3 regions of the Pseudochelatococcus lubricantis genome follow, and region 2 is predicted to be linked to each of the others. Evidence: predicted binding sites of a transcription regulator. Region 2 holds the regulator's gene; each other region holds the start of a gene.
The links. Region 2 encodes PhoB, which activates phosphate uptake and scavenging genes when phosphate is short. Its sites were predicted from a motif close to TGTCATNNANCTGTCAT; they were not measured.

Region 1: ACFFJ7_RS14605 (TIGR00725 family protein) is a predicted target of PhoB. The motif match lies at 3,424-3,440, and genes of this name have one in related genera.
Region 3: pstS (phosphate ABC transporter substrate-binding protein PstS) is a predicted target of PhoB. The motif match lies at 3,667-3,683, and genes of this name have one in related genera.

Annotation. Positions count from the first base shown of each region.
Region 1 covers NZ_JBHLXC010000007.1:214,780-225,425, reverse strand. The annotation lists gene ACFFJ7_RS14620 (extracellular solute-binding protein) at 1-563, opposite strand, end outside; gene ACFFJ7_RS14615 (ABC transporter ATP-binding protein) at 588-1,613, opposite strand; gene ACFFJ7_RS14610 (ABC transporter permease) at 1,615-2,388, opposite strand; gene ACFFJ7_RS14605 (TIGR00725 family protein) at 2,601-3,278, opposite strand; gene ACFFJ7_RS14600 (metallophosphoesterase) at 3,496-4,425, shown strand; tRNA gene ACFFJ7_RS14595 (tRNA-Asp) at 4,669-4,745, shown strand; gene ntrC (nitrogen regulation protein NR(I)) at 5,043-6,497, opposite strand; gene ACFFJ7_RS14585 (two-component system sensor histidine kinase NtrB) at 6,568-7,695, opposite strand; gene dusB (tRNA dihydrouridine synthase DusB) at 7,670-8,710, opposite strand; gene ACFFJ7_RS14575 (bifunctional 2-C-methyl-D-erythritol 4-phosphate cytidylyltransferase/2-C-methyl-D-erythritol 2,4-cyclodiphosphate synthase) at 8,873-10,084, shown strand; gene ACFFJ7_RS14570 (CinA family protein) at 10,160-10,646, shown strand, end outside.
Region 2 covers NZ_JBHLXC010000005.1:2,006-12,651, forward strand. The annotation lists partial or broken gene ACFFJ7_RS10725 (VWA domain-containing protein) at 1-66, shown strand, start outside; tRNA gene ACFFJ7_RS10730 (tRNA-Pro) at 260-337, shown strand; gene ppk2 (polyphosphate kinase 2) at 516-1,475, opposite strand; gene ACFFJ7_RS10740 (ATP-binding protein) at 1,587-2,846, shown strand; gene pstS (phosphate ABC transporter substrate-binding protein PstS) at 3,037-4,056, shown strand; gene pstC (phosphate ABC transporter permease subunit PstC) at 4,240-5,232, shown strand; gene pstA (phosphate ABC transporter permease PstA) at 5,235-6,074, shown strand; gene pstB (phosphate ABC transporter ATP-binding protein PstB) at 6,071-6,880, shown strand; gene phoU (phosphate signaling complex protein PhoU) at 6,945-7,655, shown strand; gene phoB (phosphate regulon transcriptional regulator PhoB) at 8,229-8,933, shown strand; gene ACFFJ7_RS10775 (GcrA family cell cycle regulator) at 9,085-9,681, opposite strand; gene ACFFJ7_RS10780 (aspartate aminotransferase family protein) at 10,277-10,646, shown strand, end outside.
Region 3 covers NZ_JBHLXC010000024.1:174,762-185,407, forward strand. The annotation lists gene ACFFJ7_RS19990 (LOG family protein) at 1-321, shown strand, start outside; gene cysS (cysteine--tRNA ligase) at 322-1,776, opposite strand; gene mgtE (magnesium transporter) at 1,986-3,362, opposite strand; gene pstS (phosphate ABC transporter substrate-binding protein PstS) at 3,730-4,761, shown strand; gene pstC (phosphate ABC transporter permease subunit PstC) at 4,928-5,896, shown strand; gene pstA (phosphate ABC transporter permease PstA) at 5,907-6,806, shown strand; gene pstB (phosphate ABC transporter ATP-binding protein PstB) at 6,828-7,661, shown strand; gene pstS (phosphate ABC transporter substrate-binding protein PstS) at 7,673-8,695, shown strand; gene ACFFJ7_RS20030 (hypothetical protein) at 9,001-9,672, shown strand; gene ACFFJ7_RS20035 (hypothetical protein) at 9,834-10,136, shown strand; gene ACFFJ7_RS20040 (hypothetical protein) at 10,335-10,646, shown strand, end outside.

The DNA.
Region 1 (10,646 bases), on a different contig from region 2:
GCGATCACCTGGCCCTGGCCCGTGGAGCGCGGGTCCTGGTAGACGATGCTGTTCTTGTATTCGGGCTTCAGCAGGTCGGCCCAGCTTTCCGGCACGTCCTTGACGAGCTTCTTGTTGACGAGGAAAGCCACGTTCAGCGTGTGGATGGTGAACCACTGGCCTTCCGGATGGCGGAACTGCTCGGGCAGCTTCTCGAAGTTCACGGGCTTGAAGTCGGCGACGAGGCCCTTGGCCGCCGCGTCCAGCGCCGAAGCCGCGAAGTAATAGGCGGTATCGGCCTGCGGGCGGTTGCGCGACTTGTCGAGCGTCACCACGGTCGTGGCCGAGCCGATGTCGTTGTACACGAGTTCGATGCCCGGGTAGCGCTTCTGGAACGCCTTGAACTGCGCCGCCCAGTTCGCCCACGTCGGGCCGGTGTCGAAGGAGACGACGATGCCTTCCTTCTGCGCGGCCTCATAGAGCGCCTTTTCGCCTTTGTAGAGTTCGGGGCCTTCAAACGCCTGGGCGGGCGCGGCCAGAGCAAGCGGAGCGGCCAGCAGGGCTCCGAGCAGCCAGTTCTTCATCTTCCGTTCCTCTTCAGTATGCGGTCAATCCGCAGGCAGAAGCCGGATCGCGTCCGGCGGGATCGAGATGGCCGAGAATGCCTCCCGAACGTGGGTATGCAGCCTCACGTTCACCCCGTCGACGGCGAAGTCGACGCGGCGGGTGGGGCCGAGGTACCGGTCGGTCGCAACCGCGCCGGTGAAGACGTTGATGCCGCTTGCAGGCGCCGGGCCGATCCGCTCCGGACGCACCATCACGGTCACGACATCGCCCGGGGCGAAGCCCTCCGTGTCCGCGGCGAGATCGAGGTTCGCGAGGGCCACGCGGCCGGGCGCGGCGATGCGCCCCTGCCACAGGTTGGCCTCGCCCACGAAGGCGGCGACAGCGCGCGTCGCCGGCCGCTCGTAAAGCTCGCGCGGCGGCGCCACCTGCGCGATGCGTCCGCCCGCGATCACCGCGACGCGGTCGCCGAGCGACAGCGCCTCTTCCTGATCGTGCGTGACGTGCAGGGTGGCGATGTCAGCCTGGCGCTGCACCTTCAGGATTTCGTCGCGCATGCCGACGCGCAGCGCCGCATCGAGCGCCGACAGCGGCTCGTCGAGCAGCAGGGCGCGCGGGGAGAACACGAGCGCGCGCGCCAGCGCCACCCGCTGTTGCTGCCCGCCCGACAGCGTCGCGGGCCGTCGTTCGGTGAAATCGCCGAGCCCGACGCGCACCAGCGCCGCGCGCGCCTGTTCCAGCCGCTGCGGCCGGCCGATGCCGCGCATCTTGAGCGGATAGGCGACGTTCTGCGCCGCGCTCATGTGCGGAAACAACGCATAGTTCTGGAACACGATGCCAAGCTGCCGGTCCTCCGGCTTCAGGCCGGTCACATCCTTGCCATCCACCAGGATCCGCCCGCTGTCGGGCACGAGGAAGCCGGCGAGCAGCTTGAGCAGCGTGGATTTGCCCGACCCCGACGCGCCGATGATCGCGAGCAGTTCCCCGTCCGCGATGGCGAGATCGATATCCGACACGCCGATGCGGGTGCCCGGATAGGTATAGGAAACCGCCCTGAACTCGATGCTCATGCTACGTCGCCCCCCGCATGGAGCCGCCCGCCCGTCCCGTCAGCGCCGTCGCCAGCGCGGCGAGCACGGCAAGCACGAGCAATACCACGGTAGCGGCGCAGGCAAAGCCGGTGGCGCCGTAAAACGCCTGCAGCAGCACCACCGGATAGGTGCGCGACAGGAAGCCCGAGACGAGGTTCGACAGCTGGAATTCGCCGATCGACAGCGCCGCCACCGTCAGCATCGCCGATGTCAGGCTGGTGGCGAGGAGCGGCAGCACGATGTCGAGGAAGCGCGAGCCGAAAGGCGCGCCAAGTCCTGCCGCAGCCTGCTCCAGCGCGGGCAGGCCGAGCTGCTGCATGTCCGCCACCAGCGCATTGACCGTATAGGGCAGCGTGAGCACCAGATGGCCGGCGACCACGATCCAGAACGTGCCGAGCCATGGCAGCGTATCCGAGGAAAACACCAGCACGAAGCCGAAGCCCAGCACCAGCTCAGGCACGGCAATCGGCAACAGCGACACGAGACGGGCGGCAAGCCGCACCCCGCGCCGCGCCGCCGCATGGATGGCATAGGCGAGCGGCAGGCCGATCAGCGCATTCAGCACGCACACCAGCGCCACGACCTTCAGGCTGACGAAAAAGGCGCGGCGAAAGCTCGGATCGGCCAGCAATTCCGCATACCAGCGGCCGGTGAAGCCGCTCGGCAGCAGGGTGTTCGTCCATGTCTCGCCCACCGAGCCGACGAGCAGCAGGGCGATGGGCGCGGCCAGAAACACCAGATAGAGAAGCGTCACCAGCCCCAAAGCATCGCCTCCGCCAAGACCATTCCGAGAAAAGTATGACGCGCCTTTTTATCCGGAACTACCAGAAAAAAAGATCAGGCGGTCAGGCATTGCTGTGGCACGACGAACCGCCCCGGATATACATTGATCGAAAACTTACATATACGAATTTGACGATGCTTTCATGACGTATTCATTACAGGCTGCTCGGCCTGCCGGGCCGTTCAGGCTGCGCGCGGCGCGTTGTCCAGCAGATGGCGCGCGATGTGCGCGATAACGTCGCCGGGCGTCTCACAGGCGAGAATCCCTTCGACGAAGGGCGCATCGCCCAACGCCAGTACTGGACGATCAAAATGCAGGCCATAGGCCATTTCCGTCAAGGTGCCGTAGCCGCCGCCGATTGCCACGAGCACCGTGCTGGCGCGCGCCAGAATGGCATTGCGCACGGGGCCGATGCCTGTCGCGATGGGGATGGCGACATAGGGATTGCTCTCCCGCCATTCGGTATCGGGCAGGAGGCCGATGGGCAGGCCGCCCGCTTCGAGATTCCCCTTGCAGGCCGCCTCCATCACGCCGCTCTTGCCGCCGCAGAGCAGCTGCAGGCCGTGTTCGCCGAGCGCGCGGCCGACCGCCTCGGCCAGCTTGTACTCGGCGTCGGAGGCCTCACGCGGGCCGATCACGCCCACCGGCACCCGTCGTGTCTTCGACGCCGTGAACACGAGGCGCAGCGCTTCAGAGGAGGACGCCACGGCGGCGAGATCGGACGGGCGCGCCTCTTCCGCCACCCACGACAGACGCCACGAATCGAATCGCTCCCCGGGCCGATAAAGCGAGCATTCTGTTGCAGACCATGTCAGGGAAGGCGGCATGGATAATGGCGTGGCGCGGTCGGAAAGCGACATTTTATGTCCGATTCTGCATGATGAGAGCCAGTATATTGATCGATAAATGACACTCTCATGATCCGCAAGCACACCGGACGTTTAAGATTTTGCCGCGCGTGCGGACGATGCCGCGGGCGGCTGGAATCGTGCCGCGACGCCGGCGCGTCACCGCCGTGTAATTCACAAGTTCTAGTCCAGTGAGGTCAGTTGACAACAACCGACTGGAGTTACCAACATGATTACACGTCGCAAAGTCATCACGATGAGCAGTGCAGCCGCCCTTTTGACCCCCTTCGCCGGTTTCAGCGTCTCCTCCTCCGCCGCGCAGTCCGGAGGACCGCTGTTCCGCTTTGGCGTCGTAGCCGATCCGCAGTACGCGCCGGTCCCGCCCAATGCCTCAAAAACCCGCTTCTACGCGAACAGCCTGTGGAAACTGAGCGAGGCCATCGAGACCCTCAACGGTGAGGATCTCAAGTTCGTCGTTACCCTTGGCGATATCATCGATCGTCACTGGGAGAGCTTCTCGGCGATTCTGCCTCTTTATGACAAGCTGAAGCACGAAAAGCTCTTCCTGCTCGGCAACCACGATTTCGACGTCGCGGGGGATTACCTGCAGTCCGTCGTCCGCACCGTCGGCATGCCGTCCGCGTATTACGACTTCGCCGGCGGTGGCTATCGCTTCATCGTGCTTGACGGCAATGACGTCAGCACGTTCGCGCCGCCGAAGGGCGACCCGCGCCGCGAGCTTGCCGACAAGCGCCTCGCCGAACTCAAGGCGCAGGGCGCGGCGAACGCCCAGTCGTGGAACGGCTCGCTCAGCGACACGCAGTTCCAGTGGCTGCAGGACACCATCGGGAAGGCCAGCGCGGCCAACGAGAAGGTTATCGTGCTCAACCACTATCCGGTCTATCCGGCCAACGAACACAACCTCTGGGATGCCGACCGCGTCGTCGACCTTGTCAGCAATTCCGGCAATGTCGTCGCCTATTTCAACGGCCACAACCACGCCGGCAATTACGGCGAGCGCAACGGGAAGCACTTCCTGAACTTCAAAGGCATGGTCGACACGCCGACGACCACCGCCTTCGCGATCGTGGAAGTCTACTCCGACCGCCTGGAAATCAAGGGTTTCGGACGCGAGGAAAACCGCACCCTGAAGATCTGAGGACCGCGCCCGCGCCCCCTGCCGATTTGCCGTGACGCCGCCGGGGCATGCTCCTTCCCCGGCCGGCTGGGGGCGTCCGCTCCGGTCTCTTGCACGCTCTCCGGCTCCGCCGATAAAAATTTGCCGGCAGACTTATTCACAGGTATCCCGGCCGGATCGTTTCTTTATGAAGAATGCTTGACACCCGACGGCGCTGCCTTTAAGTCACAACCACCGCAGCAGTTCACCTACGTGAGCTGCCTCGGGGGTGTAGCTCAGTTGGTTAGAGCGCCGGCCTGTCACGCCGGAGGTCGCGGGTTCGAGCCCCGTCACTCCCGCCATTCAAAGCTTTGACGTTATTTATTGAATCAACGTAGATTCAGAACGTTAGCCTTTGTTTGTGACACTCTCCCCTTCCTGATTGTGACAGTTTTCCTGGCCTTGACCACCTTGGCGGCGCAGCCGTGCGGCGACCCGTGATGGCGGGCTGAAACGCCGTCTGGAAAAGCCGGATACAGTTTCCTTACTTCCCGTGATACCCGAACGGACGCGGGAGACCGCCGCAGCGCCCCGCCTCGCCTTGTCTTTATTCGCGCGTCATCCTTCTGAAAAAGGTGCGCGTTCTCCCACCCGATGCCTCAACGCGCCGTCTGCCGGATGATGGGCAGGTCAAGATCGCGAATCTTCTTGCGCAGCGTGTTGCGGTTCACGCCCAGCAGTTCCGCCGCGCGAATCTGGTTGCCGTTGGTGGCACTGAGCACCGCGCCGAGCAGGGGCGCCTCCACCTCGCGCAGCACGCGGTGATAGAGGCCCGGCGGCGGCAGCGCGCCCCCGAGCGAATCGAAGTATCGCTTGAGATAACGCTCCACGGCGCCCGACAGGTCGAGCGGATCGTGCTCCTGCACCACGCCCTCCGCCGGAGCGGGCGCAGGCGCGGGCGCGACATCGAGTTCCGCGTCGATGATCGGCGCCGTGATGGTCTCCTGCGTGTAGAGCGCGGTGAGACGACGGACGAGGTTCTCAAGTTCGCGCACATTGCCCGGCCAGCGATAGCGCTTGAGCCTGTCCATCGCCGCGGCGTCGATCTGCTTGGGGGCGAGCCCCTCGCGGGTGGCGCGGGAGAGAAAGTGACGCACGAGGTCCGGCACGTCCTCCGCGCGCTCGCGCAGCGGCGGCAGGCGCAGCGGCACGACGTTGAGGCGGAAGAACAGGTCCTCGCGGAACTGCCCCTGCTCGATGGACTGGCGCAGGTCCTTGTGGGTGGCGGCGATGATGCGGACATTGGTGCGGATCGGCGCCTTGCCGCCGACGGTGGCGTATTCGCCCTGCTGCAGCACACGCAGCAGCCGGGTCTGCGCCTCCATCGGCATGTCGCCGATCTCGTCCAGAAACAGCGTGCCGCCTTCCGCCTGCTCGAAACGCCCCGGCGAGCGAGCATGCGCGCCGGTGAAGGCGCCTTTCTCGTGGCCGAAGAGTTCCGATTCGATGAGATCGCGCGGGATCGCCGCCATGTTAACGGCCACGAACGGGCCGTTGCGGCGCTTGCCGTAGTCGTGCAGGGCACGCGCGACAAGTTCCTTGCCCGTCCCCGATTCGCCCAGAATCATCACCGTGAGGTCGGTCGACATCAGGCGCGCCATGGCGCGATAGATATCCTGCATGGCCGGCGAACGGCCGATGAGCGGGATCTCCTCCACCTCCTCGCCCAGCGCGATGCCGATGCCGCGGGGGCGCGACAGCGCCCGGCCGACGATGGTGATGAGTTCCTTCAGGTCGAAAGGCTTGGGCAGATATTCGTAGGCTCCGCGCTCGGAGGCGCGAATCGCGGTCATGAAGGTGTTCTGCGCGCTCATGACGATGACCGGCAAATCCGGCCGCAGCTTGCGGATGCGCGGCAGCAGATCGAAGGCGTTCTCGTCCGGCATGACGACGTCGGTGACGACGAGATCGCCTTCGCCCTGCGACACCCAGTTCCACAAGGTTCCCGCATGGCCGGTCGTGCGGATGTCATAGCCGGCGCGCGTGAGCGCCTGGCTCAGGACTGTGCGGATGGAAGCGTCGTCATCCGCTACGAGAATGGTTCCGCGACCCATATGGCTCCCCGTTCAAACTACGCATTGGCCCTGCGCCTGCCGCCATGACGCTGCCGTCACGACATTGGCATCACCGCGCTGCCGTGGCCTCGCGTCCGTCACGCAGGGTCACGACGGGCAACAGCACCCGAAACGTGGTGCGATGCGCGGCGCTGTCGCATTCGATAATGCCGCCGTGCTCGCCCACAATCTTGGCAACCAATGCAAGGCCGAGGCCAGTTCCGCCTGTCTTCGTCGTCACAAAAGGATCGAACAGGTTCGGCAGCATGTCCGCGGGCACGCCAGGGCCGTTGTCGCGCACACTGATCTCCAGCGGCAGCCGTACCCGCTCCTGCCCCGCGACCTGCATTTGCACACCGGGACGGAAAGCCGTGGTGAGCACGATTTCGCCGTCTTCCGCGCCCTCGCCGATGGCTTCCGCCGCGTTCTTGACCAGATTGAGAAACACCTGGATGAGCTGGTCGCGGTTGCCGTCCACGGGCGGCAGCGAGGGATCGTAGTTCTGCACGATCCTGACATGGCGGGCGAAGCCGGAATGCGCCAGGCGCACCACGTGGTCGAGCACATCGTGGATGTTGACCGGCGCGCGCGCCAGCGGGCGGCCCTCGCCCAGCGTTTCCATGCGCTCGACGAGCTTCACGATGCGGTCGGTCTCGTCGCAGATCAGGCGCGTGAGCGGCCGGTCCTCGGCCGGCACCGCCGTTTCCAGCAGTTGCGCGGCACCGCGGATTCCCGACAACGGATTCTTGATTTCATGCGCCAGTATCGCGCCGAGCGCTGTCAATGAGCGCGCTGCCGTCCGATGCGTCAGCTGCCTGCCCATTTTTTCGGCATTTGTCCGTTCCTGCAGCAACAGCACCACGGCATCGGTCTCGCCGTCCTCGCCGCTTCCGCGCGGGGCGGCGTAGATGTCGACGATGCGTTCCTCCTGCGTGCGGGTCAGGGCCAGCTCCACCCGGTAGCCGGTGATGCCGGCGCCGCGCTCGCGCACCTCCTCCACCATTGCCAGCGCGGGCGAGCCGAAGGGCACCAGATCGCACAGGCGCTGGCGGCGCAGCACGGGCAGGCTGACGCCGAAGAAGGTTTCGGCCGCGGAGTTCGCATAGGCAAGGCGGTCGTCCGCCCCCACCACCAGCACGGGCAGCGGCAGAATGGCAAGGATGCCCGCCTCCTCATGCGGCGAGGGATGTATCGACATCTGTGTAAAGCTTCCGCAACAGTTGGATGACCTCGGCCGGCGCCTCGCTGACCACGAGCCGCGCGCGCATCTCCCGCGTCCGCGCGCACGGCGCGGCCTGTCCCAGCGCGTCGTCCGCATAGGCAGCGAGATGCTTTCGCGCATGGCGCACGCCGACCTTGAGGCCATAGGTGGCGAGCAGCGCCTCGTAATGCTCGATCGCCCCGGCGAGCCGTTCGCCGCGCGCCGGCGGCGCAGCGTCTCCGCCTTCCAGCGCCCGGGCGATCTGCCCCACGCACCACGGCCGCCCGAGCGCGGCGCGGCCCACCATCACCGCGTCGGCGCCGGAGGCTTCGAGAGCGTCGCGGGCGTCGGCCGTCGAGGCGATATCGCCGTTCACGACGAGCGGCAGGTCCGGCACGGCCTCGCGAACCGCCCGCACGGCCCGCCAGTCGGCCTGCCCCTTGTAGAACTGCTGGCGCGTGCGCCCATGCACGGTGACCATCCGCACGCCTGACGCCGCCGCGCGGCGCGCGAGTTCCGGCGCGTTCAGCGACGCTTCGTCCCAGCCGAGCCGCATCTTGAGCGTCACCGGCACGGAAACGGCCGCAACCGTGGCTTCGACGAGCCGCAACGCATGGTCGAGGTCTCGCATCAATGCCGAGCCGGACCAGCCGCCGGTGACGCGCTTGGCCGGGCATCCCATATTGATGTCGATGACGTGCGCACCCGCCGCCTCCGCCACGCGCGCGCCCTCGGCCATCCAGCCCGGATCGCAGCCGGCGAGCTGCACCACATGCGGCGTCACTCCCTCGCCCTCCGCGCGGGTGCGCGCCTCGGCGTCGCCGCAAGCGAGATCGTCGCTCGCCACCATCTCCGACACCACGAGCGAGGCGCCGAAACGGCGCGCAAGCCGGCGCATGCCGACGTCGGTGATGCCCGACATCGGCGCCAGAAAGGCGCGTCCGGCAATCGCCACCGGCCCCAGGCGGAGCACGGGCGAAGCCAACGCCTGATCATTGTCCCATTTTGTCATCGCGGAGCAGGAAAACAGCCATTTGGCCGCCGACGCAACATATTTCAACACTTCCATTCAACACGCGGGCCGCCATTGCCAGCGCGGCCGGGCTGTCCTATCAGACCTGTCATGGCCGGCAGAGCCCGGCTCAACCCGCATCCGCAAGACAGGTCGCAAGGAATGTCCGATATCGCCGCCATCGTCGTCGCAGCAGGGAGGGGCGAGCGCGCGGGGGCAGGCGTGCCCAAGCAATACCGGACGCTGGGCGATGCGCCGGTCCTCGCCCACACGCTCGGCGCCTTCGCCGCCCATCCGGCCATCGGCCGCGTGCTGGCGGTCATCGGGGAAGCCGACGCCATACAATATAAGATGTGCCTCTCCTGCCTGCCAGATACGCGCCGCCTGCTCGCGCCCGTCAGCGGCGGAAACACGCGGCAGGCCTCGGTTCATGCCGGCCTCGCCGCGCTCGCCGATACGCCGCCGGCCATCGTGCTCGTCCACGACGGCGCGCGCCCCTTCGTCTCGCCGGCGCTGATCACGGAGGCGATCGCGGCGGCGCGGGCGCATGGCGCCGCGATTCCCGGCCTGCCCGTCACCGATACGGTCAAGATCGTGGATGAGGCGGGGCGCGTCACCGGAACGCCGGAACGCGCCGGCCTGCGGGCCGTGCAGACCCCGCAGGCCTTCGCCTTCGCGCCACTCCATGCGGCCCACGAGCGGGCACGGGCGGAGGGGCGGAACTCATTCACAGACGATGCGGCGATCATGGAATGGGCCGGGCATCCCGTGCATGTCTTCCCCGGAGAGGCAACCAACATGAAACTGACGCGGCCCGAGGACTTCGACACCGCCGAACGGCATCTGCGGCGCGATGCGACGCTCGTCTCCCGCACCGGCACCGGTTTCGACGTGCACGCCTTCGCCGACGGCGACCATGTCTGGCTCGGCGGCGTGAAAATTCCCCACGCGCGCGGCGTCATCGCCCATTCGGACGGCGATGTGGTGCTGCACGCGCTCACGGACGCCGTGCTCGGCGCGCTGGCCGATGGCGACATCGGCAGCCACTTCCCGCCGAGTGATCCGCAATGGAAGGGCGCATCGTCCGACCGTTTTCTCGCTCATGCAGTGGCACTGCTCCATGCGCGCGGCGGCGTGCTCGACCATCTCGATGCCACGGTCATCTGCGAGGCGCCGAAGGTCGGCCCGCACCGTGAGGCGATCCGCGCCCGCATCGCCGTCATCGCCGGCCTGCCGCTCGCCAGCGTTTCCATCAAGGCGACGACTTCGGAGCGTCTCGGCTTCACCGGCCGGGGGGAAGGCATCGCCGCCCAGGCGGCCGCCACCGTCCGCCTGCCCGCCAACCGCCATCCAACCGACGCACCCGGCGTCTGATTTCTTGATTTCAAGCAAATTCTTATCGATCAAATGATACTATTCGATCGGAAAGCGTTCCAAGGGAGACGCATCATGACGGACGATCACCATTTAACCGAAGATGAGTTGACAGCCCTGCCCTTCTCGCCGGCGCTCTATACGCGCGCACAAGCCCTGCTGGCCTCGGCGCGGGATCGCGGCCTGCATATCGCCACCGCCGAATCCTGCACCGGCGGCCTCGTCAGCGGCCTGCTGACGGCGGTGCCGGGCTCGTCCGATGTCGTCGAGGGCGGCTTCGTCACCTATTCGAACACCGTCAAGCACGTCAGCCTCGGCGTGCCGGAGGCGGCGCTCGCGAACTTCGGCGCGGTCAGCGAGCCGGTGGCACGGGCGATGGCGGAAGGCGTGCTGGGGAAGCTGCCCACTGCCGACGTGGCCGTGGCCGTCACCGGCATCGCCGGGCCGGCCGGCGGCTCGCCGGAAAAGCCGGTCGGGCTGGTGCACTTCGCGGCGGCGCGGCGCGGACACCCGACCTTGCACACCGTCCATCGCTTTGCGGACGAGGGCCGCGCCGCCATCC
Region 2 (10,646 bases):
GACGAAGCGATCAAGCTGACCGGTGTCGGCGTCAACGGCTTCGACTCGTCCGACATTATCGCCTGATCGCCGGGGCGCTGGCTTTAACCTGCGCCCGCCATGCGACCGAACAATCCCCTCGGGGGGCGGAAGCGCCCCGGGGGGCCATGTATTCACAAAACGCCGGAACGATACCGTTTCCCCTTGCATCCGGCCGCGGATTTTCCTAAACACCACGAACCGGCCATCGCCCCGCTCGGGCGGTGATTCCTTTTGGTCGCGGAGCGTAGCGCAGCCCGGTTAGCGCACTAGTCTGGGGGACTAGGGGTCGTGGGTTCAAATCCCGCCGCTCCGACCATTAGGGAATAAATTTCAAGAAAAATCCGAAACCGGGCACGTCGGCGCCACTGGCGTCCGGGGAATGATGGTATGCAGGTCGCGGCAATTGCGCGTGCAGCCTTGGCCTTCTTATGCTGACGCCCTGTTCCGCGGGCTTCCGGCGCGGTACGTGAATCGGTAGCGCGCCGGCCCTCCGTTCAATCGCCGTTCGCGGTCGGTTCGCCGCCCTTGCACAGGAAACGCTTCGCGGAGAGCACCACGCCGCGGTCCTCCTTGCCGATGACACTGTCGTCCCTGTCGGTGTAGGGCGTGGCGGTCAGCACGTGGCGGATGACGGCCAGGCGTGCCCGCAGCTTGTCGTTGCCGCGGATGACCGTCCAGGGGGCGTGCGGCGTGCTGGTGTGCTCGATCATGCGGTCGAAGGCGCGGGAATAAGCATCGAAGCGCGGAATCGCCTCATAGTCGATGGGGGACAGCTTCCAGTGCTTCAGCGGGTCGTGCTCGCGCGCGTGCAGCCGCGCCATCTGCATCTCCGGCCCGATGGTCAGCAGGATTTTGATCAGGCGGATGCCGTCGTTCGTCCACAGCTTTTCCAGAACCGGCGCCTCGTTCAGGAAGCGCTCGGTCTGTTCCGGCGAGCAGAAGCCCATCACCGGCTCGACGCCCGCGCGATTGTACCAGGAGCGGTCGAACAGCACGATTTCGCCCGCCGAGGGCAACTCGCTGACATAGCGCTGGAAGTACCATTGCCCGGCCTCGACGTTTGAGGGGCGGGGCAGGGCGACGATACGCACGCTGCGCGGGTTCAGATGCTGGGTGAAGCGCGTGATGGCGCCGCCCTTGCCGGCGCCGTCGCGCCCTTCGAACACCACGACGAGCCGCTCGCCGGACTGACGCACCCAGGTGGCGAGCTTCAGCAGCTCGATCTGCAGGCCGCGCAACTCCCGCCTGTAGACCTTGCTCGACAGCTTGTCGTCATAGGGAAATCCGCCCGAGCGCAGGGCTGCATCCGCGATCGCCTGCGGCAACTCGGGTGCGTGGATGTCGAACGAGGCCAGAACGTCCGACGCGCCGTGAGCTGTCTCCGCCGCCGCCACGTCCGCGTCGTCGTTCGCACCATCTCCGGATTTCCGATTTTGCCTCGCGCGATGGGCCATCTGCCGTCTCCCTGTCATGACTTTAATGGCATCATAACGGTTTATAAGCCGGGTTAACAGCCGCGCCGGCGGCAACCGGGGCGCGGACAAGGGAATCGGCAGGGAATCGGAATGGAATTGAGTTCACGGGGCATTGCCCTTCGCGCGGCCCTGTTGGCCGCCGCGATTCTGGGGCTGGTCGAGATGCTCAACGGCTCCTTCGGCTGGGCCACGCTGGCCGGCGCCGCGCTTTCGGCGCTGCTGGCGGCGGCGCTGTTCAGGGATAGCCGGCCGCTGCGCAAGCGCCTCGCGGTGGGGGGCGTGAAGCCCGCTTCCGCCAGCGCGGTTTCTCCGGCGGTGCTGCTCGCCGCCTTGCCCGATCCGGTGGTGCTGATCGACCGGCGCGGGGTGGTGCTCAACGTCAACCCGGCCGGCCGGGCCCTGTTTCCGCTGCTGGTGGAGGCGCGGCCGCTGGCGTTCATCGTGCGCGCGCCCGCTGTTCTCGACGGCATCGAGACCGTGCTGCGCGGCGGCGGGGCGGTGCAGGCGGAGTTCCGGGAGCATGGGTCGGTGGAGCGCACGCTGGAAGCGCACATTGCGCCGCTCCTCACAGGCCAGGGCCCGTTGCCCGAAGGAGCGGTGCTGCTGATCCGCGATCTCACCAGCGCCCGCCGGCTGGAGCACATGCGGGTGGACTTCGTTGCCAACGCCAGCCATGAGCTGCGCACGCCACTCGCCTCGCTGATCGGCTTCATAGAGACGCTGCAGGGGCCGGCGCGCAATGACGAGAATGCGCGCGAGCGCTTCCTGGTCATCATGCGCGATCAGGCCAGGCGCATGTCGCGTCTCATCGACGATCTGCTCTCGCTCTCCCGCATCGAGATGAACCTGCACGTGCCGCCGAGCGACACGGTTGAGGTGGGGCTGCTGGTGCGCCACATGATCGAGACCCTGGCGCCACTCGCGCAGGAACGTGGCGTCACCGTCGCGCTGGAGCTGGCGCCGATGCCCGTCTATGTGACGGGCGACCGCGACGAACTGCTGCGCGTGGTCGAGAACCTGGTCGAGAACGCCATCAAATACGGCCAGAAGGGCCAGCGCGTCGACGTATCGGTGACAAAGCGCAAGGCTGGCGGCGAGGAAGTGGTGATCGAGGTGCGCGACTACGGTCCCGGCGTGGCGCCCGAGCACCTGCCGCGCCTGACGGAGCGCTTCTACCGCGCCGATGTCGCCGAAAGCCGGGAAAAGGGCGGCACGGGGCTCGGCCTCGCCATCGTCAAGCATATCGTCAACCGCCATCGCGGCCGCCTCGATATCGAAAGCCGGAGCGGCGAGGGCGCGATGTTCAGGGTCTCGCTGCCCAGAGTCGTCCCGGCCGGGGAAGATACCTGACGGGGACCGCCGGCCAGAGAACAGAATCTCCGCGCGGGCGGATACATGTCATTGAAGTGTCATCAGAGCGTCATAGAGACTCTTGGTGACGGCCATTAAGTTCGGCCTTGTCCATGGCGACCACGCTGCGCCGGCCGCAATTCGGCGGCGGGCGGACACATTCATTTGAATCCATTCCTGGAGACGTTCCGTGAAATTCTCTCACCTCTACGCTGCCGCTGGCCTCGCGGCCGTCGCTTTCGCCGCTCCTGCGGGTGCCCAGACCGTCACGGGCGCTGGCGCCAGCTTCCCCGCGCCTGTTTATGTCAAGTGGGCTGAGGCCTTCAACAAGGAGACGGGCGTTCAGATCAACTATCAGTCGAGCGGTTCGGGCAACGGCATCAAGGCGATCAAGGGCAACACGGTTGTCTTCGGCGCCACCGACGCTCCGCTCTCCGGCAAGGATCTCGAAGAGTCCGGCCTCGTGCAGTTCCCCACCGTCATCGGCGGCGTGGTTCCGATCGTCAACCTCGAAGGCATCAAGCCGGGCGAGATCGCTCTCGACGGCGAGACGCTCGCCAAGATCTTCCTCGGCGAGATCAAGAAGTGGGACGACGCGGCCATCAAGGCGCTGAACCCCGACGTCAAGCTGCCCTCCACGGCCATCGCCGTGGTGCGCCGCGCTGACTCCTCGGGCACGACCTTCAACTTCACGAGCTACCTCTCGAAGGTTTCGGCCGAATGGAAGGACAAGCTCGGCGTCGGCACCACGGTGCAGTGGCCGGTCGGTCTCGGCGCGCCCGGCAACGATGGCGTCGCGAACAACGTCGCGAAGATCGCCGGTTCGATCGGTTATGTCGAATACGTCTACGCCAAGGCCAACAACCTGTCGTACACGCGCGTGAAGAACAAGGACGGCAAGTTCGTGGCGCCCAGCTCCGCGACGTTCCAGGCCGCCGCTGCTCACGCGGATTGGAAGTCGGTTCCCGGCTTCGGCGTGATTCTCGCCGACCAGGCTGGCGCAGACTCCTGGCCGATCACCGCCGCGACCTTCGTGCTCGTGCACAAGGAGCCGAAGGACAAGGCGCAGTCCGCCGCTGCCCTGAAGTTCTTCGACTGGGCCTACGAGAAGGGCGCTTCGATTGCCGAGGAACTGTCCTACATTCCGCTGCCCAAGAGCGTGACCGACCAGATCCGCGCTGTCTGGGCGGCTGAAGTCAAGAACAAGTAAGCGGCCTCGTCCGCAGGCTGAACGGGGGGCGCCATGCGGGTGCCCCCCGACCTTCCCCGCTGCGGCGCCTCATACCCGCGCAGGCAGTTTGCGAATGGCGCGTTTTCGCCTGCCTGCCGCATCTGCGACTGCCCCATGGCGGCGGGTTGAAAAGGGGTCCCTTCGCACACAGGCAGAGAACTCATGGCCGACGTTGCTATAAAAGACATATCCCGCGGCAACGATGCAGCGGTGAACAGATCGCAGGCCCTGAACAAATTCAGGCAGAACGACACGTTATTCTTCCACCTGACGCGGTCGGCGGCGCTTCTCGTGCTGGCGCTTCTTTTCGCCATCGTGCTGTCGCTGATCTACGGTGCGTGGCCGGCGCTCAGCCATTTCGGCCTCAACTTCTTCGTATCGCAGACGTGGGACGCCAACGCAGAGGAATTCGGCGCGCTCGCCACGATCTACGGCACCCTGGTGACATCGCTGATCGCCATGCTGATCGCTGTTCCCGTGGGTCTCGGCATCGCGGTGTTCCTGACGGAGCTGTGCCCGATGCGGCTGCGCCGCCCGATCGGCATCGCGGTCGAGCTGCTGGCCGGTATTCCCTCGATCATCTACGGTATCTGGGGCTTCTTCGTGTTCGCCCCCTTCCTGCAGCAGACGCTGCAGCCTTTCCTGATCACGTTGTTCGGCCCGGTTCCGGTGCTGAACGCGGTCTTCGCCGGCCCTCCCTACGGCCTCGGCACGCTGACGGCCGGCCTCATCCTGGCGATCATGGTGCTGCCGTTCATCGCCTCGGTGTCGCGCGACGTGTTCGAGACGGTTCCCCCGGTGATGAAGGAAGCGGCCTACGGCATCGGCTGCACCACCTGGGAAGTTGTCCGCAACGTGGTCATTCCCCACACCCGCGCCGGCCTCGTCGGCGGCGTCATGCTGGCGCTGGGGCGCGCGCTGGGCGAGACGATGGCGGTGACCTTCGTCATCGGTAACGCCAAGCAGATTTCCGCGTCGATCCTGCAGCCCGGCACCACGATCTCGGCGACCATCGCGCTCGAATACGCCGAGGCGTCCGAAGGCCTTTACCGCTCCTCGCTGGTGGCGCTCGGCCTCATCCTGTTCATCATCAGCTTCATCGTGCTGGCGGTCGCTCGCCTCATGCTGGCGCGTCTCAACAAGCTGGGGGCCTGATCATGGTATCGTATGCCGCGCGCAAGCGCAAAAACAGCATCACCATGGGCCTCTGCACGGCGGCTGCGCTGTTCGGCATCATGTGGTTGCTGCTCATCCTGGTCGTGCTGGTCTGGGAAGGTTTCTCCGGCCTGTCGCTGGCCGTGTTCACGGAAATCACGCCGAGCATGGGCTCCGTCGGGGGCGGCCTGCTCAACGCCATCATCGGCTCGATCATGATGACGGTGGTCGCTGTGCTCGTCGGCGCGCCGCTTGGCGTCCTCGCCGGAACCTACATGGCGGAATACGGCCGCTATAATAAGCTCACGAATGTCGTGCGCTTCATCAACGATATCCTGCTCTCGGCGCCGTCGATCGTCATCGGCCTGTTCATCTACGAAGTGCTGGTCGCGCCCTTCGGCGGCTTCTCGGGTTGGGCGGGCGCCGCGGCGCTGGCGGTGATCGTCATTCCGGTCGTCGTGCGCACGACGGAAGACATGCTGCTGCTGGTGCCCGGCCAGCTGCGCGAGGCGGCCACGGCCCTCGGCCTGCCGCGCTCGATCGTGATCAAGCAGGTTGCCTACAAGGCGGCGATCACGGGCATCGTCACCGGCGTGCTGCTGGCGGTGGCGCGCGTGAGCGGCGAGACGGCACCGCTGCTGTTCACGGCGCTGAGCAACAACTTCCTGAGCCTGGACATGGGCCAGCCGATCGCGAGCTTGCCGGTCGTGATCTACAACTTCACCAAGACGCCTGACGAGAACATGCAGCAGCTTGCGTGGACGGGCGCCCTGCTTATCACCTTCACGGTTCTTGCGATGAGCATTTCGGCTCGCGCTCTTTCGACGAGGAAGAAGAAATGACCACCCAGAGCGCCACGCAACCGGTGCCCCCGGCAATCCCCGCCGGCCCGCTCACCGAAAAGGTTTCGGTCCGCAATCTCAAGTTCTACTACGGCAACTCGCTGGCGCTGAAGGGCATCAACCTGCCGCTGTACGACCGGATCGTCACCGCGTTCATCGGCCCGTCGGGCTGCGGCAAGTCCACGCTGCTGCGCGTGCTGAACCGCATGTACGATCTCTACCCCGGCCAGCGGGCCGAGGGTGAGGTGCTTGTCGACGGTCAGAACGTGCTCAACCCCGGCCAGGACCTCAACGCCCTGCGCGCCAAGGTCGGCATGGTGTTCCAGAAGCCGACGCCGTTCCCGATGTCGATCTACGACAACATCGCTTTCGGCGTGCGCCTCTACGAGAGCCTGAACAAGGCGGAGATGGATGAGCGGGTCGAGTCCTCGCTGCGCCGCGCCGCTATCTGGGACGAGGTCAAGGACAAGCTGGGCGCCTCCGGCCAAAGCCTCTCGGGCGGCCAGCAGCAGCGTCTGTGCATCGCGCGTACCGTCGCCGTGAAGCCTGAGGTCATCCTGTTCGACGAACCCTGTTCGGCGCTCGACCCGATCTCGACCTCGAAGGTCGAGGAGCTGATCGACGAGCTGAAGGAAGACTACACGATCGCCATCGTGACGCATAACATGCAGCAGGCAGCGCGCGTGTCGCAGTTCACGGCGTTCATGTATCTCGGCGAACTGGTGGAATTCGCGGAAACGACGAAGATCTTCACCGCGCCGCAGGACAAGCGCACGCAGGACTATATCACGGGCCGCTTCGGCTGATGCGCAGACAGATACGGGCGGCGCGTCGCGCTGCCCGTGCTGCCTCCAAACAGGGATACTGGTGATGGCCGAACATATTGTAACTTCATTCGACGCCGATCTCGAACTCCTGCGCAGCAGGATCGCCGAGATGGGGGGCATTGCCGAGAAGCAGCTTGACGACTCCACCCGCGCGCTCGTGCGTCGTGACGTCGCTCTTGCTCAGCAGGTCATCGATGCGGACTCGCGTCTCGACAGCCTGCAGCGCGAGATCGAGGAACTCGCGGTCGCGACGATCGCCCGTCGTCAGCCGGTCGCGGTTGACCTGCGCGACATCATCTCCGCCATCCGCGTGGCGGGCGATGTGGAGCGTATCGGCGATCTGGCGAAGAACACGGCGAAGCGCGTGCTGGCAATCAGCTCCGAACTGCAGCCCGCCAAGATCGTCGGCGGCGTGCAGCACATGAGCGATCTGGTGCAGGAGCAGCTCAAGGACGTCCTCGACGCCTACGCCCAGCGCGATGAGAAGAAGGCGCTCGAAGTGTGGAACCGCGACGACCGCATCGACGCGCTCTACAACTCCGTCTTCCGCGAACTGCTTACCTACATGATGGAAGACACGCGCAACATCACGTTCTGCACGCACCTGCTGTTCCTCGCCAAGAACATCGAGCGTATCGGCGATCACACCACCAACATCGCCGAGACGATCTACTTCCTGACGACCGGCGAAACGCTGGCGGGCGAGCGTCCGAAGGGCGACACCACGAGCTTCGCCACCACGCCTGCGGTGTGATGGACGTGCAATGCCGGGGTGCCTGCGCGGCGGGGTCACTAGAGCGGTTTGCATTCAAGTCAATCCATAGAATCGAATGCAAGTTGCGATAAAATGTAGAATTTAGAGCGCACGCCCTGATTTCATCAGAGCGTGCGCTCTAGGCCGGATTTGTTGGAGGGCAGCGCTGATGAAGGGCTTCCTCCGGCATGAAGGAATGGATCGGGCGTACAGGAAAATCTGGACGTCTCAAGCGATGCGCTGATCGTTCCGGCACGTCGGGAACGCTTTCGGACTGCGGTCCGAAAGTTCTTGCTGTCGTGCGCGGCGTCATCCCATGCCAGCGGCCAAGTCCGGGAGGCGCCATGCCGGCGCTACCGGTCTCTTCGACGGGTCTCATGCGGGTCTTGTTCAAGCGCCGCACGAACCCGACCACTTCTCGACGAGTCGCGCTCTTCGGGAAACGGCGTTACCGGACAGGGTGCATTGCGCGTCGGCGCCCGTTCGCACGGCTTTGCCCACCAAGGCAGTGTAGCCCGAGCGCGTGAAGTTTCGATGTCTCGCACTTGCTGCGGGCGATACCACGAGGACCTCATGGTAGGACCACGCATTCTCATCGTGGAGGACGAGGAGCCGCTCGCGCTGCTTCTTCGCTACAACCTCGAAGCCGAGGGCTATTCCGTCGACAGCGTGGGACGCGGTGACGAGGCGGAAATCAGGCTGAGGGAGCAGGTTCCCGATCTCGTCCTGCTCGACTGGATGTTGCCCGGCCTCTCCGGCATCGAGCTGTGCCGGCGCGTGCGCGCGCGCGGCGACACCGAGCGCCTGCCGATCATCATGCTCACGGCGCGCGGCGACGAGGGCGAGCGGGTGCGGGGCCTCGCCACCGGCGCGGATGATTACGTCGTCAAGCCCTTCTCGGTGCCGGAACTGCTGGCGCGCGTGCGCGCGCTGCTGCGCAGGACCAAGCCCGGGCACGTGGCGACGCTGCTGCTGGCCGGCGATATCGAACTTGACCGCGAGACGCGGCGCGTGCGCCGCAGCGGCCGCGAGCTGCATCTGGGGCCGACCGAGTTCAAACTGCTAGAATTCCTGATGCAGAGCCCGGGCCGTGTCTTCACCCGCGAGCAGTTGCTCGACGGCGTCTGGGGGCACGATGTCTATATCGACGAGCGGACCGTGGATGTGCATGTCGGGCGTCTGCGCAAGGCCATCAACCGCGCCCGCAGTCCGGATCCGATCCGCACCGTGCGTGGCGCAGGATATGCGTTTGACGAAACCTTTGCGCGCAGCGAATAGCTGACATGCACAAATCGGGTGATCCGCTTATCCCTGCGTGCATATGCCGCAGGCGCCGCGTGTCATTGACAGTTCTCCAGCAAAAAGGCCGCCGGGAAGACCGGCGGCCTTGTCATATCGAATGCATCCATGCGGAATGCCGCGCCGCCGCTCAGGCCCGTTTGCGGTCGCGGCGACGGTCGAGCACCGGCTGGTAGGCGATGCTGGCGTGGTGCGTGCAGTAGGGCATGCCCGTCACCGCACGCGCGCCGCAGAAGCGGAAATTCGGGGAGGTCGGATCGCCGACCGGCCAGCGGCACATGTATTCGCGCAGATCCATGATCGTGACACGCTCGGACATCGGCACGACAACGTTCTCCCGCACTACGGGCACGATGTCCGTCGCGAGGGTTGCCGCCGGCATGTCATCGGGCTCCGCGGCGAGCGCCGCCGTCGCGAGGGCGGCGTTGCCGAAGGTCGATGCCAACGGCTGCGGGACCGGCGCGGGCGCGGCGACCGAAGGGGCCTGGCGGGGGGCGGAAACGACAGGCGCAGCCGGGGCCGGCGCCTTTCGCGGCGGACGGGGCGTCTGGGCGGCAGGGGCCTTCGCACGGCCCGACAGACCCAGACGATGAACCTTGCCGATCACCGCATTGCGACTGACGCCGCCGATCTCCGTTGCGATCTGGCTGGCGCTCAGGCCATCGCTCCAGAGTTTGCGCAACTGCTCGACACGTTCGTCAGTCCAGGTATTGCCGGGATCGCTCATTACTCATGCTCCATCATGCCGCGTCTCGCGCGGAATCCTTCAAGTCGCCGGCAAGTGACCTGTTGCCGGGCGCAACGTTCGCCTCATGGGAAACGCTGGAAGGAACAGCCGGACGATATTTCGTGGCTCTCAAGCGGGAAACTACTATATGCCGTGACTCTCCGGCAAGAGTCGTGCTTGCACAAGCATGCATTTTCCCACAGGAGAGATTGTAAACGAACTCTTGATGCCATGAAAAATGCTGTGAATGCCGGCAATTTCAAGGCCGTGTGACAAAATTCTTCACGCCGGCGGCTGCGGCTTCATGTCCTGCTGCCTCCGGGCCGGCTCCGGCAGCCGGCAACACGAGCGCCAATCGGCTTCAGTTTGTGCTTGAATGTCTTTCGCACTGACAATAAGTTAAACAGGTTGCCGCCCCGTGGGGCGGCTTTTTCCGTTTCCCGTGGCGGAGCCATGCCCTGTTTGCATGGAACCCGGTCCCGGGATTTCGTGTGACGGCGGATGCTGCACATGGCCGGGCGCAGGTCGCGGCCGGCGCTGCCGCTGTCTTTCGTGCGCAGGCCGTGATCGCCTGCCTGCCCCTGGAGTATCTGCTGTGACGTCGCCACTTCTGCCGACCTATGCGCGGGCTGATGTAATCTTCGAGAAAGGTGAAGGTGTCTGGCTTGTGGCGCGCGACGGGCAGCGATATCTCGACCTCGGCTCGGGCATCGGCGTCAACGCGCTTGGCTACAGCCATCCCGCGCTGCTGGCGGCGCTCGCCGAGCAGGGCGGCAAGCTGTGGCACATCTCGAACCTGTTCCAGAACCCGCAGGCGGAGCGCCTTGCCGGGCGGCTCGTCGACGCGAGCTTCGCCGATACCGTGTTCTTCACCAACTCGGGGGCGGAGGCGCTCGAATGCGCCATCAAGACGGCGCGCAAGTATCACTCGGCCGACGGCCATCCGGAGCGCTACCGCATCATCA
Region 3 (10,646 bases), on a different contig from region 2:
ATGTTCGAGCGCGCCGACGCCTTCGTCGCGCTGCCCGGCGGCATCGGCACGCTGGAAGAACTCGTCGAGCAGCTCACCTGGTCCCAGCTCGGGCGACACAAGAAGCCCATCCTGATGCTCGACACCAAGGGCTTCTGGCGCCCGCTGCTGTCGCTGTTCGCGCACATGAACTTCGCGGGTTTCATCCGCCCCGGGCTGAACGTCACCTATCTGGTGGCGGAAAAGGCCGACGACATCATCCCCATGCTCAATACCGCCGCCCACCGCGGCGCGCTGACGGAACCCGCGCCGGAAGCCGCGGTCATCGGCGAGCGGTTCTGATCAGCCCACCGACCAGCCGGTCGTGCCGTCCTTATTGTCGATCAGGGTGATCCCCTGTCCGGCGAGTTCGTTGCGGATGCGGTCCGCTTCCGCCCAGTTCTTCGCCGCCCGCGCGGCCCGTCGCGCCTCGATCGCCGCCTCGATGACGGCGGGGTCCACGGCAGGCGCTTCCTCATCCTTCGCGAACGGCGCCAGGTCTATCCCCAGAAGGTCGACGCCCGCCTTCAGCTCGGCGAAATGGCCGGCCGACTTCAGCCCGTGCAGCACGGTGATCGCCATGTGCGTGTTGAGATCGTCGGCGAGCGCCTCCAGCAGCGCCGCAGGCGGATGTTCCGCTGCCTCCACGCCCTCCGTCGCGCGCGCCCACGCCGCGAGCGTCGCCGCGCTCTCCTCCAGCCCCTTCACCGTCCAGTCGATGGGCTGGCGGTAGTGCGTGCGCAGCATCGCGAGCCGCAGCACAGCTCCCGGCCACGCCCGCCCGCCGAAGACCTCCGTCTCCAGCAGATCGTGGATGGTGATGAAGTTGCCGAGGGATTTCGACATCTTCTCACCCTCGACCTGTAGCAGGCCGTTGTGCAGCCAGTAGTTGGCCATGCGCGCCGTGTCCAGCGCGCAGCAGGTCTGCGCGATCTCGTTCTCGTGGTGGGGAAAAACCAGATCGATGCCGCCGGCGTGGATATCGAACGTCTGCCCGCCCGCGGGATCGTCGCAATGCAGCCGGCCGGCGAAGCGCTCGATCAGGTGGCGCCAGCTCATGGCGGAGCATTCGATGTGCCAGCCGGGCCGCCCCCGGCCCACGATGCCGGCGGGGCTCTCCCAGCCCGGCTCATGCTCGCCGGAAGGCTTCCACAGCACGAAGTCCATCGCGTCGCGCTTGTAGGGTGCGACGTCGACGCGCGCGCCTGCCAGCATGTCGTCCAGGGAGCGGCGTGCCAGCGCGCCGTAGTGCGGCGGCCGCCCGAGGCTGCGTTCAGCCGCCGCCTGCATGGCCGCGACGGAGAACAGCACGTGATCTTCCGCCACGTAGGCGAAGCCGCGCGCGATCAGCCGCCCGATCAGCTCGCGCATCTCGGCGATGTGCTCCGTGGCGCGCGGCTCCACAGTGGGCGCCAGCACGCCGAGCGCCTGCGTGTCCTTGCGGTACTGCGCCTCGGTGGTGGTGGTGACGCGGCGGATGGCCTCGTTCAGCGGCAGGTCGGGAAAGTCGCGCGCGGCACGGGCATTGATCTTGTCATCGACATCCGTGAAGTTGCGCACGTAGGTCACCGCCCCCGCGCCGTAGCGGTAGCGCAACAGGCGGAACACGAGATCGAACACGATGACCGGGCGCGCGTTGCCGATGTGAGCGTAGTCGTAGACGGTCGGGCCGCAGACGTACATGCGCACGGCCTGCGGATCGATCGGAACGAAGTCCTCCTTCGTCCGCGTCAGCGTGTTGTAGAATCGCAGCGTCAAAGAACCGTTGTCCTGCGCCGAAGGCATGCGTCGTTCCCCCATTCCCGCCGGGATGACGCGCCGATCTCATCAAGACAGGACGGCCCCGGCCAGCGTATTCCGCTAGCAGCAAAGCGCCGATGACGCGCAAATGATAGCCATCCCTGTCATGAAACGGTTATTTGCCCTTTCGGCGCGGGTCCGTCAAGAGCGGCTACCGCCGGCTGCGCTCAGATATAGATGGTCGTCGCGATGATGAAGAAGATCAGCACGCCGACGACGTCGTTGGACGTCGTGATGAAGACGCCGGTCGCGACGGCGGGGTCGAGCCGCAGGCGCTTCAGTGCGAGGGGAACGAGCGAGCCGATGACAGACGCCTGAACCGTGACGACAAGTAGCGAGAGCAGCGCCGTGATCGCCAGCATGAACGGCCGATCGATGCCGAGGAAGCCGGACAGGATCATGATGCCCGTGCCGATGATGAGGCCGACGATCGCGCCGTTGAGCAGCGCGCCGCCCAGCTCGCGCAACACGCGCCCCCAGATGTCGCCGACCCACAGCGCATTCGACGCCAGCGCCTGCACGGTGATCGTCGACGACTGGATGCCCGCGTTGCCGGCAAGCGACATGACGATGGGGATCAGGCTCGCCAGAATGGCGGCCTCCGTCAGCGCATCCTCGTAGGAGCCCACGACCAGCGCCGCGATGCTCGACCCGATGAGGCCGGCGGAAAGCCACGGCAGCCGACGCGGCACGATGCGGAGCGGGCCGTCCATGGCGCTGGCGTCGGCGGCGACGCCGGCCATCAGCTTCATGTCCTCCTCCACCTCCTCGCGGTCGATCTCGCGCAGTTCGGTGGCGGTGATGATGCCGACCAGCGCCCCGTTCGCGTCGACGACGGGCAGCACCGGCAGGTGCTCTCGCTCGGCGATGCGGGCCGCTTCCTCGCGGTCGGTGTCGGCCGCGACGGTAACGATGTCGGAGCGCATGATGGAGCCGACGGTCGCGTCCGTCGGGTGCAGCACCAGATCGCGGACCTTCAGATAGCCGACGAGCTGGCGGCCGCCGTTGGTGACGTAGACGGCATAGAGGCGGTCGATGACATCGGCACGCTGGCGGATCTCATCGATGGCCTGGCCCACCGTCCAGTCCTGCGGCACGGCGACGAGGCGGCGGCGCATGACGGCGCCCGCCGTCCCGTCGATATGGGTGATCGCAGCGCGCAGCGCCTCCGCCTGCGGGTGAGCGGCGAGCGCGGCCTCGACGAGATGCTCCGGCGCATCGACCAGAAAGTCGGCGGCATCGGCGATTGGCAGCTTCGCGGCGATCCGGGCGACGCGCTGCTCGCCCTCGGCGTCGAGCAGGTACTTGCGGATGTCGGGGTCGAGTTCCTCAAGCGTGGCGAGGCCCGGCGCGTCCGGCAGCAGCCGCAGCAGCACGCGGGCGCGCCTGGGCTTCAGCAGCAGGATGAGCCGCGCCGCCTCGGCGGGCGATAGCTGGCTCACGGCGGCGAGGTCGGCCCCGGCGTCACCCTTGAGCAGTTCGTTGAGACGTTCGAGAGGCTCCGCCTCACCTTGGGATGCGCGCCTCAATTCATCGATCAGCATGGTTCCGCCTCATGAATGACTGTTGCCGTCGGCCGCCTCCCGCCGGGCGGGACGAAGCGGCGGCCCACTCATAAAGCGCGTCTGATACAATTTCTTGACGGGTTCCGTCCCGAAAAATCCGCCGCGACCGCGCCGCCTCGCCGGGCAGTCTGGCAATACAGGCCGCTCCGGCAGGTGTGACAGATAATCAACAGGCGTAATTTTATTTACAGCCCCTGCGAATACAGGTTAGTTGACAAACCCTTGGTTGAACTCCGTTGATTCCTAACGATTTAATATTTCGCGCCGGCATTTTGCTGCCTTTTGTTATTAATCTGTCGCGAACTCATGACCATTAATCAGCGACAACCTGATTGGAGAGTTGACCATGAAATCCACCTTTCTCCGCTACGTGCTTGCCGCGCTGATCGGTCTGTTCGTGGCCGGTGGCCCGGCGTTCGCGCAGAACGTCCGGATCAGCGGTGCCGGCGCGAGCTTCCCGTTCCCGCTCTATTCTGCTTGGTTCCAGAAGTACAGCCAGATCACGCCCGGCGTGCGCATCGACTATCAGTCCACGGGCAGCGGCGCCGGCGTGCGCTCGTTCATCCAGCGCCTGGTGGACTTCGCGGGCAGCGACGCGGCCATCTCCGACGAGGAGAAGGCTCAGATCGACGGCGGCGTCGTGGTCCTCCCGCTCACGGCCGGTGAGGTCGTGCTGGCCTACAACCTGCCGGGCGTCAAGGAGCTGAAGCTCCCGCGCGAGGTCTACCCGCTGATCTTCACGGGTGACGTCAACCGCTGGAACGATCCGCGCATCGTCGCCGCCAACCCCGGCGTGACGCTCCCCGATCAGACCATCACGGTCGTCCGCCGTTCGGACAGCTCGGGCACGACCTTCGTGTTCACGCAGCACCTGTCCGCCATCAGCGAGCCTTTCAAGACCAAGCTGGGCTTCGGCACCACCGTGCAGTGGCCGAGCCTGCCGAACTTCATCGGCGCGCCGCGTAACGACGGCATCACCGCCACCGTCATGCAGACGCCCGGCGCCATCGGCTACATCGAGTACGGCTTCGCCCGTCTCTCCAACACGCCCTTCGCGCTGCTCGAAAACAAGTCGGGCAACTTCGTGAAGGCGGGTGACGAAGCCGGCCAGGCCGCGCTCGCCAGCGCCGACTTCTCGGGCGACGACCTGCGCATCTGGATCACGGACCCGACCGATCCCAAGGCCTACCCGATCGCCACCTTCACCTGGCTGCTGTTCTACAAGAAGCACGGCAACGAGCAGATCGCCGCCGCGCTGCGCGACTTCGTCAAGTGGGCTGCGACCGACGGTCAGACGATGGCTTCCGAACTCGGCTACATCCCGCTGCCGAAGATCGTCGTCGAGCGCGTCATCGCAGAGTCCGCCAACATCCAGTAAGCGGATGACGGCGTAACGGACAGCTCCCGGATTTCGCATCCGGGAGCGAAAAGCGCCGGCCACTTTCCGGGGTGGCCGGCCTATCCGCGACAGTGCCGCAACTGCACGACGGGCTGTGCACTGCGGGTGGTTCGTGGCCGATCTTTCAGCAACAAGGTGACGCAAGATGGCTCAGCTCAAGCCTACCTCACTGTCCGAGAAATCCATTTCGCAAAATCCCTCCGGTGCCGAATATGCCACCGACCGCGGCTTCAAGTGGCTGGCACGTGCCAGCGGCGTCGGCACGATCGTGCTGCTGGTCGCGGTTCTGATCGTGATCGGCGCCGAGGCGCTTCCCGCGATCTCCAAGCATGGCCTCAGCTTCCTCACGAGCGCCGTCTGGGCGCCGGGGCGCAACGAGTTCGGCATCCTGGCCGAAATCTGGGGTACGCTTTACAGCTCCATCCTTGCACTCATCATCGCCGGCTTCTTCGGTGTCGCGATCTCCATCTTCCTGACGCAGGACTTCCTGCCGCCGGCGCTCGCGCAGGTGTTCCGCACCATCGTCGAGATGCTGGCCGCCATCCCCAGCGTCGTTTACGGTCTGTGGGGTATCTTCGTCGTCATCCCCGCAATCCGGCCGGTGGCGAACTGGCTGCACGAATATCTCGGCTTCATTCCGCTCTTCAGCACGTCGTTCGGCGGCCCCGGCATGGCGCCGGCCGTGATCGTGCTGGCCATCATGGTGCTGCCGACGGTGGCCGCCATCTCGCAGGACGCCTTCCGCCTCATCCCCTACAAGGTGAAGGAAGCCGCCTACGGCATGGGCACCACGCGCTGGGAAGCGATCCTGAAGGTCATGGTCCCCACCGCCGCCAACGGCATCTTCGCCTCGCTCGTGCTCGGCTTCGGCCGCGCCCTCGGTGAAACGATGGCGCTCGCCATGATCATCGGCAACGCGAACCAGATCAGCCTGTCGCTGTTCTCGCCCGCCAACACGCTGGCCTCGCTGCTGGCGTCGACCTTCCCGGAGGCGGGGCAGATCGAGCGCGAGGCGCTGATGTTCGCGGCGCTGACCCTGCTCTTCATCACCTTCATCGTGAACGTCGCGGGCACGATCATCATGTCCTTCGCGTCCAAGCAACAGACCAGCTGAGGGGGCATCCATGACCATGACGACAGCCGATTTCTCGCAGGCAGCCGCCGCGAAAGCGGTGCCCAGCATGCGCCGCTCGTTCGCCGAGCCGCGTAACCTGCGCAGCTACCTCCTCACGCTTTCCGTTTGGCTCATCGCCATCATCGCCTCGGTGCCGCTGTTCTCCGTGCTCTACATGCTCATCTCGCAGGGCGGCGCGCGGCTGAGCTTCGATCTGTTCACGCAGCTCCCGCCCGCCGGCTTCATGCCGGGCGGCGGCTTCGGCAACGCCATCATCGGCACGCTGGTGATGGTGGGCATCGGTTCGCTGATCTCCATCCCGATCGGCATCCTGGGCGGCATCTACCTCGGCGCGATCTCGCCCGACAGCAAGCTGTCCGAGACGGTCCGCTTCGTCGGCAAGGTGCTGACCGGCTTCCCCTCCATCCTCGTCGGTGTGTTCGTCTTCGGCGCACTGGTGCAGGCCATGGGCACCTTCTCGGCGCTCGCCGGCGGTGTCGCGCTGGCCATCGGCATGTTGCCCACCGTCCTGCTGACCTCCGAGCAGGCCATCCGCATGGTGCCCCAGCGCATGAAGGACGCGGCCGTGGGCATCGGCTGCACCACGACGCAGACCGTCTGGAAGGTGGTGCTGCCGACCGCGCTGCCCGGCATCATGACCGGCATCATGCTCGGCATCGCCTCCGCGGCCGGTGAATCCGCGCCGCTGCTGTTCACCGCGCTGTTCAGCAACTTCTGGCTGGAGAGCCTGGTCGAGCCGACCGCCTCGCTGTCGATCCTGATCTACAACTTCTCGGGCATGCCTTTCCCGAACCAGATCCAGCTCGCCTGGTCCGCATCGCTCGTGCTGGTGCTGATCGTTCTCGTCTTCAACATCCTCAGCCGGCTCTTCGGAAACCGGAAAGTCTAACGTTGCCGTCGGAGTAGGCCCATGACCACGAATCTGTCCACCCCGTCCGCCGCTGCCGCCACGACCGCAGGCGCCAACGCCCCTCAGTACGCGATCTCGGCGGCGATCGACAAAATCTACTACGGTGACTTTCTGGCCGTGCGCGACAGCGTCATCGGCGTTGAGAAAGGCAAGATCACCGGCTTCATCGGCCCCTCGGGCTGCGGCAAGTCCACGGTGCTGCGCAGCCTCAACCGCATGAACGACCTCATCCCGATCTTCCGCCTCGAAGGCCGGGTCGATTTCATGGGGCAGGACATCTACGCCAAGGACATCGACCCCGTGTCGGTGCGCCGCCACATCGGCATGGTGTTCCAGCAGCCGAACCCGTTCTCCATGAGCATCTACGAGAACGTCGCCTTCGGCCTGCGCCTCAACCGCTACAAGGGCAACATGGACGAGCAGGTGGAGCGTTCGCTGCGCCGCGCCGGCCTGTGGAACGAGGTGAAGGACAAGCTGAAGCAGAACGGCCTCGCCCTCTCCGGCGGCCAGCAGCAGCGCCTGTGCATCGCCCGCGCCATCGCCATCGAGCCGACCGTGCTGCTGATGGACGAGCCCTGCTCGGCGCTCGACCCGATCGCGACGCGCATCGTGGAAGAGCTGATGCTTGAGCTGAAGCAGGACTACAGCGTCGCCATCGTGACCCACAACATGCAGCAGGCCCAGCGCGTGGCCGACATCACGGCGTTCTTCTCCGTCGACGTCTCCAAGGGCGGTCGCACCGGCTACCTCGTGGAAAAGGGCCCGACGAAGGAGCTGTTCGACCATCCTCGCGAGCAACTGACGCGCGAATACGTTTCCGGCCAGTTCAGCTAAGGAGATGGATCATGGAGCGCGCAGGTCTCGACAGGACGCTGCCTCTCGCGGCGCTTGCAATGTTCGTCTGTCTCGCCGAAGGGGCGAAGGCCGTTGAACTCAACGGGGCGGGGGCGACCTTCCCCGCCAACCTCTACAAGGAATGGATCGAGACGTTCAACCGTGCCAACGCCGACATCACCGTCACCTACGACGCGGTCGGCAGCGGCGAGGGTATCCGGCGGTTCACGCAGGGCACCGTCGCTTTCGGCGCGACCGAACGTCCGATGTCGGAGAAGGAAGTCGCCAGCGTCGCCGAAGGCGTGCTGCATGTGCCGACGACGGCCGGTATGGTCGTTCTCGCCTACAACATCCCCGGCTTCACCGGCGACCTGCGGCTGAGCCGCCAGGCGCTCGTCGGTGTCCTGAGCGGCCAGATCACACGCTGGGACGACCCGCTCATCCGCGCGGCCAATCCGGACGCCAACCTGCCCGAGCGCAACATCGCCCTCGTCGCCCGACGGGACTCGAGCGGCACGACGTTCTCCCTCACCAACCATCTGGCGAAGGTGAGCGATACGTGGAAAGAGGTCGGCACCAGCATCGCCTGGCCGGCCAACGCCCAGATCGTCTCCGGCAGCGAAGCCGTGGCGGGGCGCATCGCCATCGCGGAATATTCGATCGGCTACGTCGAGTATTCCTTTGCCGCCCGCCTCAACCTGCGCTCCGCGCTCGTCGAGAACAAGGCCGGGCAGTTCATCCGCGCGGACGGCTCCTCGGGCGCGGCGGCTCTCGCCTCGGCCCTGGACGCCATGCCCGAGGACGGCCGCCAGCTCATTCCCGATCCCGCGGGCGACGCGGTCTATCCGATCGTGTCCTACAGCTGGGTGCTGCTTCGCAAGGCCAACAAGGACCAGCAGGTCGCCGCCGGGCTGAAGCGCTTCGTGGGCTGGGGACTGACGGACGGCCAGTCCTTCGCCGACAAGCTCGGCTACATCCCGCTGCCGGCGCCGGTCGTGACCCGCGCGCAGGCGATCCTCGGGACGCTGAACTGAGCGGACGCCGTCGCAGGCCGCGATAACAAAACACCGGATCGGGACGGGTTTCCGCTGAAACGCCATCCCGGTCCGATCCTTTAGAATCTGTCCCGTTTACGTTGAAACATGACAGATTCTCGATTCCTTATTTTGAGCGAGTTCCGATCGATCAGACGATTCCATTTGATCGGAAAGCGCTCTGGGCAAGCATGACCTTTCCCGAAAGCGGTATCGACTCTCCGGCTTCCGGCACGTATCGCATGCGGGACAATTCAGGCTGAAGAACAACGATACGGCTGCTCGCGCGGCGCGGGAGGACATGGGTGAGGCTGGTGATGAACCTGCAGGAAGTCGAGGTTGCACTGGCGCATCTGATGACGGCATCGGCCAAGCCGGACATGCACGTCTTCGACGACAAGGAGCCGCTGTCCGACGATGTCGTGCGCCGCATGATCAGCGGCTATGCCCATGTCAACGACCTGCTGCGCACCGGCGTCAACCTGTTCGACTACGGCTGCTCCAGCCACTGGCTCGAACTCAACCACCTCGTCCTGTGCGGCACCACGCCCGGGCGCCGGGAGCAATTCCGCGACCATATCGAGCAGACGGAGCGGCGCTTCTACGACGATTCCATCGGCGGCATCGGCGAGCGGATCGAATGGCTGCGGCGGCACCGCTCAAGCGCTCCGGAGGCGCTGGCGGCGGGCATCTTCCTGCACATCACCAGCGCGCCGCAGCTCTTCATCGAGGGCAACCGCCGCACCGCGACGCTGATCGCGAGCTATGCGCTGGTGTCGCACGCGCGCCCGCCGCTCGTGGTGACGGACAGCGACTACCAGGCGTTCTTCTCCCTCACCGACGACTGCAAGCATATCCACAGGGATCGCTGGGACCATTTCCTGTCGTATTACGCCGTCAGCTACCGCATCGAGCGTTTTCTCCGGAAGACGGCGGACGGGCGCTACCTGACCACGGACGGCGGCGATCCGGGGTGACGGGACGTGCGTATTCCACCGGCACACACCTGTTTCCCGGCAAGCCCCCTTCCCTGCGCGCCGCGAATGGGGCATACGTCCCCTCGAAACCGGCACACCTTCAATCTTTATTCATTCTCCCCTGCCAGTGTGCGCTGCATGCCAGCCTTCGAGTGCGATAGATGACCATGATTCGCGTTCTTCTCCTGTCCGGGTTTGCGTCTCTCCTTGCCCTGCCCACGGCCGCCACGGCCGGGCCTGCCCTCGCCAGCACCGGCAAGCTGGACAGCCCCACCTTCGTGCTGCCCGCCAACGATGGCTACGGCGTCGCCGACTGCCTCTCCCACGGCGGCGCGTGCGCCATTCAGGTCGCCAACGCCTGGTGCGCCGCGCAGGGCTATCACCACGCTTCCGGAATGAAGACTGTCGCCCGGGAAGGCACGTCGTCGCGCGGGCCGGCAGTCGCCGTCACCTGCGACCCGTGACGCGGCCGGCGTACCGCGGTTGACGGGACCGGCCATTTTGACGATCTTGCGCTGGATCGGGACGGGCTTTCACTAAATCGCCGTCCCGGTCCATTTCTTTGTCCAAGCTTGACTTTCCCGAGAAGCGGCATCCGCTTTTAGGGATCGCGCGCCGGCCGGACGGGATCGCTTCCGGCCTTGTTTCCCCGGGAGGTTTCCGTGACTTTCACCGCATCCGTTCCGTCCCGCATCGGGACGCGCGCCGCACTCGCCGGCGCCCTCGTCGCCGCGCTGGCCACGGCGTCCTGCAACACGGCCATGAACGCGCCCGTGAAGCCCGATGCGCTGGACGGCACCGTCTATGCCGCGCCGCTCAACACGGCCGAATTGTCGAAGCATTCCTGCGGCGCGCCGATCATCGCCTACCGCAACCTGATCGACAGGGACGTGCGCACGGGCTTCCTCAGCCAGTCCGTCTATGACCGGATCGCGCCGCAGATCGCCAGCGCCGCCTCCACCTGCGTAGCTGGC